Linked DNA regions of Prochlorococcus marinus XMU1405. The main gene of each other region encodes a partner of the protein of the gene in region 2 in a complex. Links are inferred from orthologs where the notes say so. Each region holds a gene or a part of one and is shown on either strand. Other genes may lie near its edges.

The links.
Region 1: the proteins of accD (region 2) and accC are in contact, whole or in part, in a solved structure (PDB 8UXZ), measured with the Escherichia coli proteins. The link is inferred for Prochlorococcus marinus XMU1405 from one-to-one orthologs.
Region 3: the proteins of accD (region 2) and accB are in contact, whole or in part, in a solved structure (PDB 8UXZ), measured with the Escherichia coli proteins. The link is inferred for Prochlorococcus marinus XMU1405 from one-to-one orthologs.
Region 4: the proteins of accD (region 2) and HA148_RS02780 are in contact, whole or in part, in a solved structure (PDB 8UXZ), measured with the Escherichia coli proteins. The link is inferred for Prochlorococcus marinus XMU1405 from one-to-one orthologs.

What each region holds. Positions count from the first base shown.
Region 1 is NZ_JAAORF010000001.1:65,617-69,356, forward strand. What follows is about bases 628-3,570. They hold accC (acetyl-CoA carboxylase biotin carboxylase subunit), read left to right. Parts: upstream 628-1,395; coding sequence 1,396-2,745; downstream 2,746-3,570. Other genes in these bases: HA148_RS00315 (glycosyl transferase), read right to left, coding at 628-1,049; HA148_RS00330 (YggT family protein), read right to left, coding at 2,763-3,068; psbX (photosystem II reaction center X protein), read left to right, coding at 3,158-3,343; HA148_RS00340 (Ycf66 family protein), read left to right, coding at 3,424-3,570. Also shown: more of HA148_RS00315, read right to left, coding at 1-627; more of HA148_RS00340, read left to right, coding at 3,571-3,740. UniProt on the Escherichia coli protein: This protein is a component of the acetyl coenzyme A carboxylase complex; first, biotin carboxylase catalyzes the carboxylation of the carrier protein and then the transcarboxylase transfers the carboxyl group to form malonyl-CoA.
Region 2 is NZ_JAAORF010000002.1:104,758-108,374, forward strand. What follows is about bases 798-3,617. They hold accD (acetyl-CoA carboxylase, carboxyltransferase subunit beta), read right to left. Parts: upstream 2,739-3,617; coding sequence 1,857-2,738; downstream 798-1,856. Other genes in these bases: HA148_RS04060 (Gfo/Idh/MocA family protein), read right to left, coding at 798-1,460; HA148_RS04065 (hypothetical protein), read right to left, coding at 1,463-1,855; HA148_RS04075 (phosphoribulokinase), read right to left, coding at 2,878-3,617. Outside these bases: fba (class II fructose-bisphosphate aldolase), read right to left, coding at 1-270; more of HA148_RS04060, read right to left, coding at 363-797.
Region 3 is NZ_JAAORF010000001.1:26,634-30,328, reverse strand. Bases 794-3,691 are described here. They hold accB (acetyl-CoA carboxylase biotin carboxyl carrier protein), read right to left. Parts: upstream 2,547-3,691; coding sequence 2,040-2,546; downstream 794-2,039. Other genes in these bases: HA148_RS00125 (peptidylprolyl isomerase), read left to right, coding at 3,150-3,691; efp (elongation factor P), read right to left, coding at 2,546-3,106; pdxA (4-hydroxythreonine-4-phosphate dehydrogenase PdxA), read left to right, coding at 1,029-2,063; HA148_RS00145 (SDR family NAD(P)-dependent oxidoreductase), read left to right, coding at 794-1,006. In the rest of the region: more of HA148_RS00145, read left to right, coding at 128-793; more of HA148_RS00125, read left to right, coding at 3,692-3,695. UniProt on the Escherichia coli protein: This protein is a component of the acetyl coenzyme A carboxylase complex; first, biotin carboxylase catalyzes the carboxylation of the carrier protein and then the transcarboxylase transfers the carboxyl group to form malonyl-CoA.
Region 4 is NZ_JAAORF010000001.1:480,970-484,759, forward strand. The notes cover bases 460-3,452. They hold HA148_RS02780 (acetyl-CoA carboxylase carboxyltransferase subunit alpha), read left to right. Parts: upstream 460-1,448; coding sequence 1,449-2,456; downstream 2,457-3,452. Other genes in these bases: HA148_RS02775 (long-chain acyl-[acyl-carrier-protein] reductase), read left to right, coding at 460-1,445; HA148_RS02785 (SDR family oxidoreductase), read left to right, coding at 2,431-3,165; folE (GTP cyclohydrolase I), read left to right, coding at 3,319-3,452. Also shown: HA148_RS02770 (aldehyde oxygenase (deformylating)), read left to right, coding at 1-296; more of HA148_RS02775, read left to right, coding at 405-459; more of folE, read left to right, coding at 3,453-3,790. UniProt on the Escherichia coli protein: Component of the acetyl coenzyme A carboxylase (ACC) complex. First, biotin carboxylase catalyzes the carboxylation of biotin on its carrier protein (BCCP) and then the CO(2) group is transferred by the carboxyltransferase to acetyl-CoA to form malonyl-CoA.

The DNA.
Region 1 (3,740 bases), on a different replicon or contig from region 2:
TTTTTGATTATAAAAGTTAGGAATCTATTTATGAATGAAATTTTTCCAATCACTCCAAAAATACCATCCCAAGCATTCATCATATTTAAATGTTGAGTTGGCAGAACTACTAACATTGGAAGACTAATTGCTGCTAATTCTGCAGTATTTGCTCCAACAGTTGTAATTGCAAGATCACATTCTTTTAATATTTCATAGCAAGGATGTTTCTTGATTAGATAAATCTTTGTATTTTTTGACGTTTCAATTACATAATCAAAACGAGAGTCTTTGAAGTTTTTAATTGTTTTGATTTTTGATGAGTAATATTTAGCAATTGGATTTTTATTGCTTTGAAAAAATAAATATTCACTTTTATCAGTGGTTGGGGCAATGGGAATTATAAAATTTATATTTTGATTTTCTTCAGCGATATGATCTGCAACTTCTAAGAAGAAAGGAATTCCTACAGAAAGCTTTGCTTTCTTAGAACCAGGCAACAATGCAATATGATGTTTTTCTTTATTTCTTAATGATATTTCGCTATTAAGTTTGATATCTGCCATCAAATCGCCAATGACCTTACATTTATATTTATATCTTTTAGGTATTGACTCTTTTACTTTTACATTCATAGCAGCTATTGCGTTGGTCCATTTAGGCCATCGTGAAACCCATTCAGCATATGTGATATTTAAATAACCTAATCTTTTAGCTAATAAAATGCTCCAAAATTGATCCCCACCAAGGAAAATAACTACCCCTTTTTTTGGCCAATATGCAAAAGAATGTGGCTTTATTAATAATTTCCAAAAACTTTTGGATTTTGTAATTAATTCGAATTTATTCCATGAATTTGCAACTGAAAATTCTTTACCAGTGGCATTTGGGCAAGGAACAAGGACTAACCTAAGAGTGAATTCTTGTTTATCGTCATCACGTAGTGATTTATTTACTTTGTTAAGCTCATCTATTACAGGATTTACCCATGTGGTTAATTCACCAGGACCATTGGAAATTATAACTACTGCAACTGATTTTTTTTTCATTGCAGTCAAACCAGAATACATTAAATGCGGACGGCGAGACTTGAACTCGCAAGGCCGAAGCCACACGCTCCTTAGACGTGCGCGTCTACCAATTCCGCCACGTCCGCAAAGGGTTTTCAGCAACCGTGGGATACCTAAACCTTAAAAATATCATACATTATTGACTGAAATAAGGATCTAGTTCGAAAAGAGTATTTTTGAATATCATGAATAATTTTTCTATTGCATAAAACAAATATTTATACATATATAACGTTTTAGGTTGTATTGTAAAAAATGTCCTCTGATCACTAAAAAAATTTGTTGAATACTTTGGCAAATAATTTTTTATTTTAAGTCATTTCATTTCTTCAATTTTATTTTCACAATGGTTGAAAAAGTTTTAATTGCTAATCGTGGAGAAATAGCTTTACGAATTGTCAGAAGTTGTAGAGAACTAGGCATTGCAACAGTTGCAGTTTTTAGCACTGTAGATAAAAAAGCATTGCATGTTCAGCTTGCTGATGAGGCGGTTTGCGTAGGAGATTCATTAAGTAATAAGAGTTATTTAAATATTCCAAATATACTTGCTGCTGCTACATCAAGAGGAGTTGATGCTATTCATCCTGGTTATGGATTTCTTGCGGAAAATGATAAATTTGCTGAGATGTGTAACGATCACGGCATAGTTTTTATTGGTCCATCTCCTAAAGCTATTAGATCTATGGGAGATAAATCTACAGCTAAAGAAACTATGGAAGCAGTTGGAGTTCCCACAGTACCTGGCAGTAAAGGCTTGTTATCAAATGTTGATGAGGCTTATAAATTGGCAGATGATATTGGCTATCCGGTAATTATTAAAGCGACTGCTGGAGGAGGTGGAAGAGGTATGAGGTTGGTTGAAAACTCTAATAATCTCGAAAAAATGTTTAAAGCAGCTCAAGGCGAAGCAGAAGCAGCTTTTGGTAATGATGGTTTATATATGGAGAAATTTATAAAGAAGCCAAGACATGTAGAAATTCAAATTTTGGCTGACAGGTCGGGTAATGTTGTTCACTTAGGAGAGCGAGATTGTTCAGTTCAAAGAAGACATCAGAAGTTACTAGAAGAGTCTCCCAGTCCTGCAATTAACCCTGAGCTAAGAAAAAAAATGGGGAACGCAGCTATTGCTGCTGCAAAAAGTATCGGCTACGAAGGAGCGGGGACAGTTGAATTTTTAGTTGATGATGATGATAATTTTTATTTTATGGAAATGAATACTAGGATTCAAGTTGAACATCCTGTTACTGAAATGGTTACAGGAGTAGATTTAATAGCTGAGCAAATTAAAATCGCAAGCGGAGCAAACTTGGAATTTAATCAGGATGATATCCATTTAAACGGTCATGCCATTGAATGTAGAATCAATGCTGAAGATCCTTCTCACAATTTCCGACCATCACCTGGAAAAATAACTGGGTGGCTCCCTCCAGGTGGCCCTGGTGTAAGGGTGGATAGTCATGTGTATACAGGCTATGAAATACCTCCTTTCTATGACTCATTAATTGGTAAATTAATAGTCTGGGGAAAAGATCGTAATACTGCAATTAAACGTATGAATAGGGCTTTAAATGAATGTGCGGTCACTGGTATTCCTACAACAATTAACTTTCATCTAACTTTACTGAATAAATCTAAATTTAAGCAGGGTAAGATTCATACTAAATATGTAGAAGAAGAATTATTGCCAAATTACTGAGAAATAATTACTTATTTCTATGAAATATGTGTATGTAATGCAAGTTTTATAAGCCCTTGCTGACCGACTAAAATTTCTCTTAAAAAGCTTATAAATCCTATCCAAATTACGGGTCCAACATCAACACCTCCAATAGGAGGAATTAGTTTTCTTGTTAAATTAAGAATAGAGCTTGATGGTATTGAAATTAATAACCATAAACCTTTATTTAAATCAATTTTTGGGTACCAAGTAAGTATTAATCTTATTAGAAAAACTATAGTTAGATATGAAAGAGAAATTCCTAAACTAATATCTAAAATTTGAAGAGAGTTTACAAGCAAGAAATCACAATTATTTAACTCATCTTAATAAATAACCCATTGAAACGTATTTAATTCGTATTATAAATTGAGAATTTAATATTTAAAAAGTGTTTCAAATCTCAAATTTATTACTAGCCGCAGATTTTTCTGCTGAAGTTGCAAATAATTCAGCAGTTGGAATGATAGGTAGTTTTATTGCGGCTGCCTTACTTATCGTTATTCCAGCCACTGCATTTTTGATTTTTGTTAGCCAGAAAGATTCTCTCGATCGTACTTCTACCGGAAGACGCTAGTTTTTGTAGAAGTTTTAAGTACACTATATATATAAGGGATATAAGTAACCCTTTAAAAAATAAATTTTTGGAGAAAGAATGTGGTCAATGCTAGTCTCAATTGGGCCAGTATTGTTGGTATAGTTCTCGCAGTATGTGGAGGAGGCCTTTATTTCTTGAGGTCCTTTAAGCCTGCCTTGGCAAGGGATTATGATGTTTTCTTCGCAGCAATTGGACTTTTGTGTGGAGGAATATTATTTTTTCAAGGCTGGAGGTTAGATCCTATCCTTCAGTTTGGTCAGTTTTTACTTGCAGGAACTACAGTTTTTTTCGCATATGAAAGTGTGCGATTGAGGGGAGTTGCTACTGATCAAGCTAGAAGATCATCTTATTTTGATGATGATCCTATTTCTGATGG
Region 2 (3,617 bases):
TGTTGATGGCTCATTACCATGGTCTTGGTGCATTACAACTGGAATATTTGGATATGTTTCTGTAGCAGCAAGGATTAGATGACGTAAGAAAATTTCCCCTGCATAATTTCTTGCCCCTCTTGAAGCTTGGAGGATAACTGGACTATCAGTTTCATATGCTGCTTCCATGATTGCTTGAACTTGCTCAAGATTATTAACATTGAAAGCTGGAATACCGTAACCATTCTCAGCAGCGTGATCTAAAAGTAGTCTTAGTGGAACGAGGGCCATAATTAAAATAAGTTAGATGCTATACAAAGCACTTGTTTCCGCGAGTTTAGTACAAAGAGGGATCAAATGTCACGTAATTAGATATACAAAATCTATATTTTTATATTTAACCCGCTCTTCGACGATTCTCTTATAGCTTCGCAAACTTTATGACTTGCAAGTCCCTCGCATAAGCCTGGAATGATAGGTGTTTTATTAAAAATACTCTCAGCCCATAAATTTTGAATTCTCAAAACTGGAGCTATCCTCCCATCAGTCCATGTTTTTTCAAAATTAAAACTTGATTCTGCAGTTAGATTTTGTATTTTATTTTTGCTGTTTGAATATTTCAAATTAAAACCATGGACATAATCTTTTTGGTTCTCGCTTTTAAGAATAAGTGAACCTTCGCTTCCATATATTTCTAAACTAAATCCTCTACCGTTTTTAGAAATCGATGATAAAGATACCTGACATGGAATAAGATTCGAGCTGAAGTTTGATATTTCTATATTGGCTAAACATACATCTTCACTCGTAACATCATTTAAATCAGATGAATTAGGTAAAGGTCTTTTTTTTATTGATGTTGCTAACTTTCCAGACACGTTTATTGCTTCTCCAAAAAACCAATTCAACATATCGAACGCATGAGTACCTAAAGCGCCAATAACTCCTCCACCTTTTTCTTCCAATGAATACCAATTCCAGGATCTTTTGGGGTCGGATCTACTGCCCATTAACCAATCTAATTTGACTAAATATATATCTCCTAAGATATTTTCATCAATAAGTTTTTTTGTCTGAAGGAAAAGAGGTACTGCTCTGTATTCAAAATCAACACATACGCTTAAATTATTAATCAAAGATATTCTCTGAAGCTCTTCAATTTCTGAGGAGGATATTGAAACGGGTTTTTCAAGGAGCAAATTTTTATTATTCTCAAGAGCTTGTTTTGCTAACTTAAATCTTGATTCAGGAGGGGTGGCAATAATAATCCCATCAATTTCTTGAGATTTAACTAAGTCTTCCCAATCATGAAAAAACTCTAATCCAGTTTCTTTTTCTAAAATTGATTTTTGCTTTTTGTCATAATGATAAATAGCAACTGGCGTTAAATAATCCGACTCTTTTAACGCTTCTAAATGTACTTTTTTGCCAAACCCTAGTCCAGCGATTGCTATTTTTAATTTTTTATTTTTAGTATTCATTCTTATTCATTAATAAACTCTGAACAACTATTTTCAATAACAACATCTATAAGTTCATCATTATTAGAAGTTTGCCATTTTGAATTGAATTGAGGAATTCCATTTATTGATGTATCTTTGAACTTTTTTTCATTGCAATTAATTCTCATTACATAAAGTGATAATTCTCCATCATCATCAGAATTAGTTGGATTTTTAAAGAATTTTGTTAATACACTTATTTCACCATTTGGTAGCGGCTTAATACTCCCTTTATCAAGCCATTCTTTCCCATCATCATTCTCTTTAAGGAGAACCCAATCAACATTTCCTATCGCATATGAATAGGAGGAAAAGTTTAAAATAAAGAGTAAAAGGCTTAAAGAAAAATAAAATAAATTAGAAATTATTCTCATTTTATATATTTGCTTTTACAAGTTCTTTTACACCATGAATTTTTAAAATTTTAGTCAGAGTATCCTTGAGATCTTTCCTTTTAACTATTACATCAACAAAACCATGCTCAAGAAGATATTCAGCTGTTTGAAAATTATCGGGTAATTTTTCTCTTAATGTTTGTTCTATAACCCTTCTTCCAGCAAAACCAATAAGAGCTTTAGGTTCCGCCAAAATTAAATCACCCAACATTGCAAAGCTGGCTGTTACCCCTCCAGTGGTTGGATGAGTTAACAAGGGCATATAAAGAAGATTTTTTTCTTTATGTTTTTTTAGTGCTCCAGATATTTTTGCCATTTGCATGAGACTTAACATACCTTCTTGCATCCTTGCTCCTCCTGATGCGCAAACAATAAGTATTGGAAAATTTTCTAAAGTTGCTCTCTCAATTATCCTTGTAATTTTTTCGCCAACTACTGAACCCATGGATCCTCCCATAAATCTAAAATCCATAACAGCTAATGCTAAAGGCATTGAATTTACAGAACAGATACCTGTTACGACTCCATCTCTTAAACCTGTACCAGCTTGACTTTCTTTAATTCGATCAGCGTATGACCTTCTATCTTTAAAACCTAAAGGATCTGTAGGACTTAGTGAAATATCAAATTCTTTGAATGAATTTTTATCAGCAATTATATTTATCCTTTCATCACTATTAATTCTATTATGGTGACCACAATTACTACAAACATTGAAATTTGAAATTAGGTCTTTTCTATAGGCTACTTGCGAACACTCTGAACATTTAACCCACAAACCATCTCCTTCGTCAGTATCTTGGGAAACTTTCCCAACAAATTGATCTTTACGCCTTGCGGCAAACCAGTCGATTAATGACACAACGTTACCTGTTTTTTCTATTTAAATCTAAGTAAGGTACTTTTATCAAGAAAGATATATAAATATTTGAGATTTTCTAAATTAGAAACTCCTCAAAGTTAAAAATTTAATTATTTGAGTTCATAATCGAAATTAATTATTATTTATTTTTCTCCTCAATCATTTTATGAATTATTGGAGTAAGAATTAGTTCCATTGCGAAACCCATTTTCCCACCATTTACAACGATACTTGTTGGACTTGACATGAATGAATCATTAATCATTCCAAGCAAGTATTGAAAATCAATACCCCATTTCTCTCTTGCCCCTTTTCTGAAATGTATGATCACAAAGCTCTCATCGGGAGTTGGGATATTTCTGCATATAAAAGGATTTGAAGTGTCAATTGTGGGAATTCTCTGGAAATTAATATCGGTTTTGCTGAATTGTGGGCAGATGTGATTTATATAATCAGGCATTCTTCTCAATATCGTATCCACAATGGTTTCCGCTGAGTAACCTCTTTCTGCGTTATCTCTATGGATTTTTTGAATCCACTCTAAATTTGTTATCGGAACAACGCCAACAAGTAAATCAGCATAGGATGCCACATTGTATCCATCACCTTCTACCCCGCCATGCAAACCTTCATAAAAAAGTACGTCTGTCCCCTCAGGAATATCTTCCCATGGAGTAAATTGCCCAGGTTCTAGGGATGTACCAAGTCTTGTATTATGTTCTTCTGCTTCTTCAAGACTATGTAGATAATATCTTTTTTTTCCTCCTCCAGTTTCACCATAGATTTTAAAAAGTTCTTCTAACTTGTCAAAAAGATTAGCCTCTGGACCAAAATGAGAGAAATTTTCACCTTTTGAAAGAGCCTCTGCCATCGCTTTTT
Region 3 (3,695 bases), on a different replicon or contig from region 2:
ACTACATTTACTTCTTTCTCTACAAGACGGGGATAACTTTTGATAATATAAAAAGTTTTTGATTTTAAATCGGGCTCAAGAGCTGTCTTCATCGTCAATTAATACATATGTACTACTTTAACCCAGCATGAATAAACCTGCAAGTCAACTCGGAAATAAAAACAAATTTTTAATCTTTGGATGTGGGTTCAGCGGTAGTTTTTTTGCAAAAACTATTAGAAAATTTGGTTGCACTGTTTTAACAAGCTCAAGATCTGCAAGCAAAGATCCAAATAGTTTTATTTTCAATAGTGAAAACGGTGTAGTTCCTGATGAAGAAATTTTTGATGGAGTCACTCATATTCTTAGTTGTATTCCTCCTGACAGAAATGGCAGAGATCCCGTATTGGACAGTCTTCAAAGTAAATTACAAGATTTATCACTTGAATGGGTTGGATATTTATCTACCACAGGAGTATATGGAAACACCGAAGGTGGTTGGGTTTCTGAGATAGATGAGCCTAATCCTTTTCAAGAAAGAAGTTTTAATAGATTAAATTGCGAAAAAAAATGGATTGAATCTAGCTTGCCCGTGCAAATTTTTAGATTACCGGGTATCTATGGACCTGGAAGATCAACATTTGAAGCAATCAAAAATCAAAAAATTCGAGTTATTTTAAAAAAAGCTCAAGTATTTTCAAGAGTTCATGTAGCTGATATTACACATGCAATTATTTATTTACTACAAAATAAAAATTACTTAAAGTTTCACCAAATAATTAATATTGCAGATGATAAACCATGTTCTCAGATAGAAGTTATTCAATATTGCTACGATTTACTTGGTTTAAAAATGCCAAAGCCAATATTGTTTGAAGATGCAAAAGATGAATTATCACCTATTGCTCAATCTTTTTGGATGGAAAATAGAAGAGTATCGAATAAACTTTTATGCGAAACACTCGGATATAAACTAATTTATAAAAACTATAAAATGGGCTTAAGAAATTGCTATTTAAATAGTTAAAAAATAAATTTAAAAACTTTTTATGATTTTTCAAAATACAAATAAAAAATTAAAGGTAGTATTAAGCGTCGGAGATGAGTCAGGCATTGGACCGGAAATAATCTTAAAAGCACTTTTTTCTAATGAAATACCAGAAAATATTGACTATATATTAGTTGGATCAAAAAAAAATCTACAAAATACATTTACACATCTTAGGTCCTTAGGATTAGAAAACCTTGCAAATCCTGATAATTTAAAGATACATGATCTCGAAATTTCTTCATCTGATAATGACCCTAAATTAACTCACGGTAATTCAAGTTTTTATTACCTAACAAAAGCAATAGAAATTGTAAAACAATATCCCAATTCAGCACTTGTAACTGGACCAATTTGTAAAAAATCATGGTCTCTAGCAGGTCATTTCTTCACTGGTCAAACCGAAGTACTAGCAAAATCTTGTGGAGTAAAAAACGTTGGAATGTTGTTCACAGCAAAATCACCAATTACAGGTTGGAGATTTAATACTTTACTAGCTACAACCCACATAGCCCTTTGTGAAGTCCCCAAGAAATTAACTACAGAATTAATTCACTCTAAATTAGATCTTTTCAAAGATTTTTGTAATACCTATATTGATAGACCCACTTTAAAAGTAGCCGGATTAAACCCTCATGCCGGCGAAGAAGGTATCCTAGGCCATGAAGAACAAGACTGGCTTAATGATGCATTACTAACATGGAAAGAGAAAAATAAAAATATTAAATTATTAGGCCCTTTATCACCAGATAGTTGCTGGAATTCTTCCGTAAAAGCCTGGAATGACAAAAATGCTGAAAAGCATGATGGCATTCTTGCTATGTATCATGATCAAGGTTTAATACCAATGAAAGTAATAGCTCTTAATTACTCAGTTAATACCACAATCGGTTTACCTTTTATAAGAACATCTCCGGATCATGGAACGGGATTTGATATTGCTGGTAAAGGAATTGCTCAATCACAGAGTATGATTGAGGCTATAAAGGCTGCTATAGAAATGACTAACAATTCAAGACTGCTTAACACGCATTAAAACTTGACCAAATTCAACGGGTGTCCCATTTTCGACAAGAATCTCTACTATTTCAGCATTAAATTCAGATTCAATTTCATTCATTAACTTCATTGCTTCCAAAATACAAATAGTTTGACCAACCTTAACGTTATTTCCTACTTCGACAAATGGCTCCTCGTCAGGCGCTGCAGCCCTATAGAATGTTCCTACCATAGGAGAAGTAATTTCGACAAGGTCAGAACGTCCTAGGGGCGCTACCTGAGGCTCTTCAGGCTCATTAACGATAGGGATATTATCATTAATATTTTTTTTGTTAGCAATAGTTTGCCTGTCAAATGAGGTATTAGGAACTAAATTATTAGTAACTTGGTTCTGATCAAATAGATTCCTTTTTATTTCGAGTTTAAAATCTTCTCCCTCTAGAGAGAACTCTTGTATATCACTTGTAGAGATTTTCTCTATTAAGCGATTTAAGTCTTCATGATCTAATTTCATAGCCATTAATTTTCACGTCCAAGATAACTGTCATTACGAGTATCAATCTTAATCATTTCTCCAACAGAAATAAATAAAGGAACCATAACTTGAGCACCTGTCTCCAGAATAGCTGGTTTAGTACCGCCACTAGCAGTATCACCTTTAACTCCAGGATCAGTCTCTGTAACTTTCAAAGTAATAGATATTGGAAGTTCTACTTCTAAAACTTTACCATTATGAAAAATTACATTAACCTCCATTCCCTCTTTTAAGTACTTTGCGCCTTTACCGATTTGTTCCGAGGTGAGTCTTGTCTCTTCAAAACTTGTCATATCCATAAAAACATAATCACCAGACTCCACATAAGTATGTTGCAGGTTAGACTTCTCTAGGATAGCCTGCTGTACTGATTCTCCGGCTCGAAAAGTTTTTTCAACCACGTTGCCGCTTTGAACTGATTTTAATTTTGTTCGCACAAAAGCAGAACCCTTACCAGGCTTGACATGTAGAAATTCTACAACACGCCAAACTTGCCCATCAATTTCGATGGTTGTACCTGTGCGAAAATCGTTACTGGAAATCATTCCTGTATTACATCCCCAAGGATCATAAACCTGCAAGAGTGCTATGCAAAAATTCTTATCAAATCAGAACAAACTTTTCTTAATTCTATCAATTGTATTTTTACAGTTTTTTCTCTTCAAACCGATTCAAGTATTAGCTGATTTACCTACTGGAAATGCAGTAAAAGACCCTAATGCAATCCTCAGAAACGCACTCCCTATCAAGCAAGTTGAATTGCAAGAAATTCAACACAAGTTGGAAGAAACTAGTGACCTTGTAAGAGGAGGAAGATGGCCCGCTCTTACGAAAACTGTTACAAAATGTCAATCTTTACTAAAAAAATACCAAAGTAAAATTATTAAAGAATTACCAAATGATAAAAAGAAAATTGCAGAAAAAACATTTTTAGAGCTCAAAGAAAATTTTGATAGCCTTCAAGATTACGCCAAAGCAAAGGATAAATATTTATTTATAGCGACCCGGAGAGATGCTTTAGATAAAATAGGTGGACTAGAAGAATATTTTCTACCAAATGAATTTCCATACTCTATTCCCCAGGAATTTGATAATTTACCAAGATTACTAGGCAGAGCAAAAGTCAATATAAAA
Region 4 (3,790 bases), on a different replicon or contig from region 2:
TTGCAAAAAAAATAACAGAGGGAGTGGTTAAAGATGAATACCTTCATTTAAATTATGGTCAAGAGTGGCTTAAAGAGAATCTATCTACTTGTAAAGAGGAATTAATGGAAGCTAATAAGGTTAATCTTCCGTTAATTAAAAAGATGTTAGATGAAGTAGCAGATGACGCATCAGTTTTAGCTATGGACAGAGAAGAATTAATGGAAGAATTTATGATTGCTTATCAAGATACATTGATGGAAATAGGTCTAGATAATAGAGAAATTGCAAGAATGGCTATGGCAGCTATCGTCTAATTACATTTCTAATTAATTAAGACTTTTAATAATTAATCAATCCTATTTAAGTAGTTACCTCTGTGCTATTGTTCATAACATTGTATAGAAACCATTTATAAATTTTAAATGTTTGGGTTAATAGGCCACTCAACCAGTTTTGAAGATGCAAAAAGAAAAGCTTCGATGCTAGGCTTTGATCATATTGCTGATGGCGACTTAGATGTTTGGTGTACTGCTCCTCCTCAGCTTGTTGAAAATGTAGAAGTTAAGAGTGCTACTGGAATATCTATTGAAGGTTCTTATATTGATTCGTGCTTTGTTCCTGAAATGCTTTCTAGATTTAAAACGGCTAGAAGAAAAGTACTAAATGCTATGGAACTAGCTCAGAAAAAAGGGATTAACATTACCGCTTTAGGAGGATTTACTTCTATAATTTTTGAGAATTTTAATCTTCTACAGCATAAACAAATTAGAAATACTTCATTAGAGTGGGAAAGGTTTACTACTGGCAATACTCATACCGCCTGGGTTATTTGTAAGCAACTAGAAATAAATGCGCCTCGCATTGGGATAGACCTTAAAAAAGCAACTGTTGCTGTAATTGGAGCTACAGGCGATATTGGTAGTGCTGTTTGTAGATGGCTTATCAATAAAACTGGGATTTCAGAACTTCTTATGGTAGCAAGACAACAAGAACCACTAGCACTGTTACAAAAAGAATTAGATGGTGGAACCGTAACAAGCTTAAATGAGGCATTGCCTCAGGCGGATATTGTTGTATGGGTTGCAAGTATGCCTAAAACCATTGGAATTGATACAGATAACTTAAAAAAACCATGTTTAATGATTGATGGCGGATACCCCAAAAATCTTGATGAGAAATTTCAGGGTGAAAATATTCATGTTTTAAAAGGAGGTATAGTAGAGTTTTTCAATGATATTGGTTGGAATATGATGGAACTTGCAGAAATGCGAAACCCTCAGCGAGAGATGTTTGCTTGCTTTGCAGAAGCTATGATTTTAGAATTTGAAAAGTGTCATACAAACTTTAGTTGGGGAAGAAATAATATTTCCCTTGAAAAGATGGAGTTTATTGGAGCAGCATCTTTAAAGCATGGTTTTTCTGCAATTGGACTTGATAAGCAGCCTAACGTATTAACTGTTTAAATTATGGCTAAACGTTACCTCCTTGATTTTGAAAAACCTCTTGTTGAACTTGAGAAGCAGATAGAGCAAATTAAAGAATTAGCTCGAGATTCAGAAGTTGATGTTAGTCAACAGCTTCTGCAACTTGAAACCTTAGCTGCAAGGAGAAGAGAAGAAATATTTAAATCTCTCACCCCTGCTCAAAAGATTCAGGTAGCTAGACATCCTCAAAGACCTAGTACTTTGGATTTTGTTCAAATGTTTTGTGATGACTGGATAGAATTACATGGAGACAGAAATGGTGGCGATGATATGGCACTTATTGGGGGGATAGGTTCGATAAATAATAGACCAGTATTGATGTTAGGGCATCAGAAAGGAAGGGACACAAAAGAAAATGTAGTAAGAAACTTTGGTATGGCAAAACCAGGAGGTTACAGAAAAGCTCTTAGATTAATGCAGCATGCAAATAGATTTTCTTTGCCAATTCTTACATTTATTGACACTCCTGGAGCTTATGCTGGTTTAAAAGCTGAAGAGCAAGGTCAAGGTGAAGCGATTGCAAGAAACCTTCGAGAGATGTTTGGATTTAAAGTTCCAATTGTGGCTACTGTCATTGGAGAAGGAGGTTCTGGAGGAGCACTTGGAATAGGTGTTGCCGATAGGTTACTAATGTTTGAACACAGTGTTTATACAGTTGCTAGTCCAGAAGCATGTGCATCAATTTTGTGGAGAGATGCTGCGAAGGCGCCAGAAGCAGCATCAGCACTTAAAATCACAGGTAAAGATTTACTTAAATTAGGTATAATAGACGAGGTATTATCAGAACCTTCTGGTGGGAATAATTGGGCTCCTTTAGATGCTGGCAACACACTAAAAGAGGCTATCGAGAAACACCTTAACGCTTTACTGCAAATGCCTAAAGAAGAATTGATTGAGGAAAGATACAAAAAATTTAGGGTTTTAGGTAAATTTATCGAAGCAAATAATATTGAAGAGATTTATAGTGAAATCCCCCCAAAAACTGAATAACTTGAAACTAGCTTTTATAACAGGTGCTACGAAAGGTATTGGTAGATCCACCGCAATTACTTTTGCCAATGCTGGCTGGGATTTAATTTTACTCTCCAGGAATATGGATTTAATGGAGAAACTAAAGAGCGAACTGTTGACCACTAAATCAAAAATTAACCTAGTAAAATGTGATTTATCTAATCCTCTAGAAATAGAGCATTGTGTTAATGAGGCAATTGAGAAGTATGGGTGCCCTTCAGTATTGATAAATAATGCCGGCTGCGCATTTAATGGCCTTTTAGCTGAAATGGAATTAGGTCAATGGGAACAAACTATTCAAATAAACCTCACAAGTGTTTTTCAAATTTGTAGTTTAATAATTCCTGAAATGAGAAAACATGGTGGTTTAGTTATTAATGTCAGTAGTCATGCCTCTTATAATGCATTTCCCCAATGGGGAGCTTATTGTGTTTCAAAATCTGCACTAGCTATGTTTACTAAATGCCTTAGGGAGGAGGAGAGGTCTAATTCAATAAGAGCATGCACAATAACGCTTGGTTCAGTAAATACTCCTCTTTGGGACTCCGAATCAATAAATTCTGATTTTGATAGAACTTCTATGCTCTCCTCAAAAGAGGTATCAGAAACTATTCTCTACATGGCTCAAAAACCTGAATCACAATTGATCGAAGACTTGACTTTGATGCCTTCTGGCGGAGCCTTTTAAACATTCTGTTTATCTGATTGATCTTAAAACAGTGATTTTTTTTAGTGCTATTTGAGCCCGATTAAACAAGAGAATGTGATATAGTATATGAGCAATTAAGCTTTTGGAAGATACAGTTAATTAAGTTGCATACAATTTTCTGTTTAGAATTTTATGACCTCTACATTACCCAACGATAATATTAGAAACTTTGACGACCAGATTACTAATAAACTAATTTCTGAAATTATAAGAGACAGAATTAAGAGTTCTGGTACAAGATTTAGTGCTAACGATAATATTTCTGATTTTATAAATCCTGGTGAATTAGAAATTTTAGAAAAAGAAATAGCCTCAAGAGTTAAAGACTTACTAAAGTCCCTCGTAATTGATGTTGAGAATGATCATAATACTCAAGAAACTGCTGAAAGAGTATCAAAAATGTATCTAAATGAAGTTTTTAAAGGTAGATATCATGAACAACCTAAAGTTACAAGTTTCCCAAATGACAAGAATCTTGATGAAATTTATACAGTTGGTCCAATTTCGGTCAGATCTGCATGTTCACATCACCTAGTTCCAATTCTAGGAGAATGTTGGATAGGTATAAAACCTGGAAATAAAGTCATAGGACTTTCAAAATTTG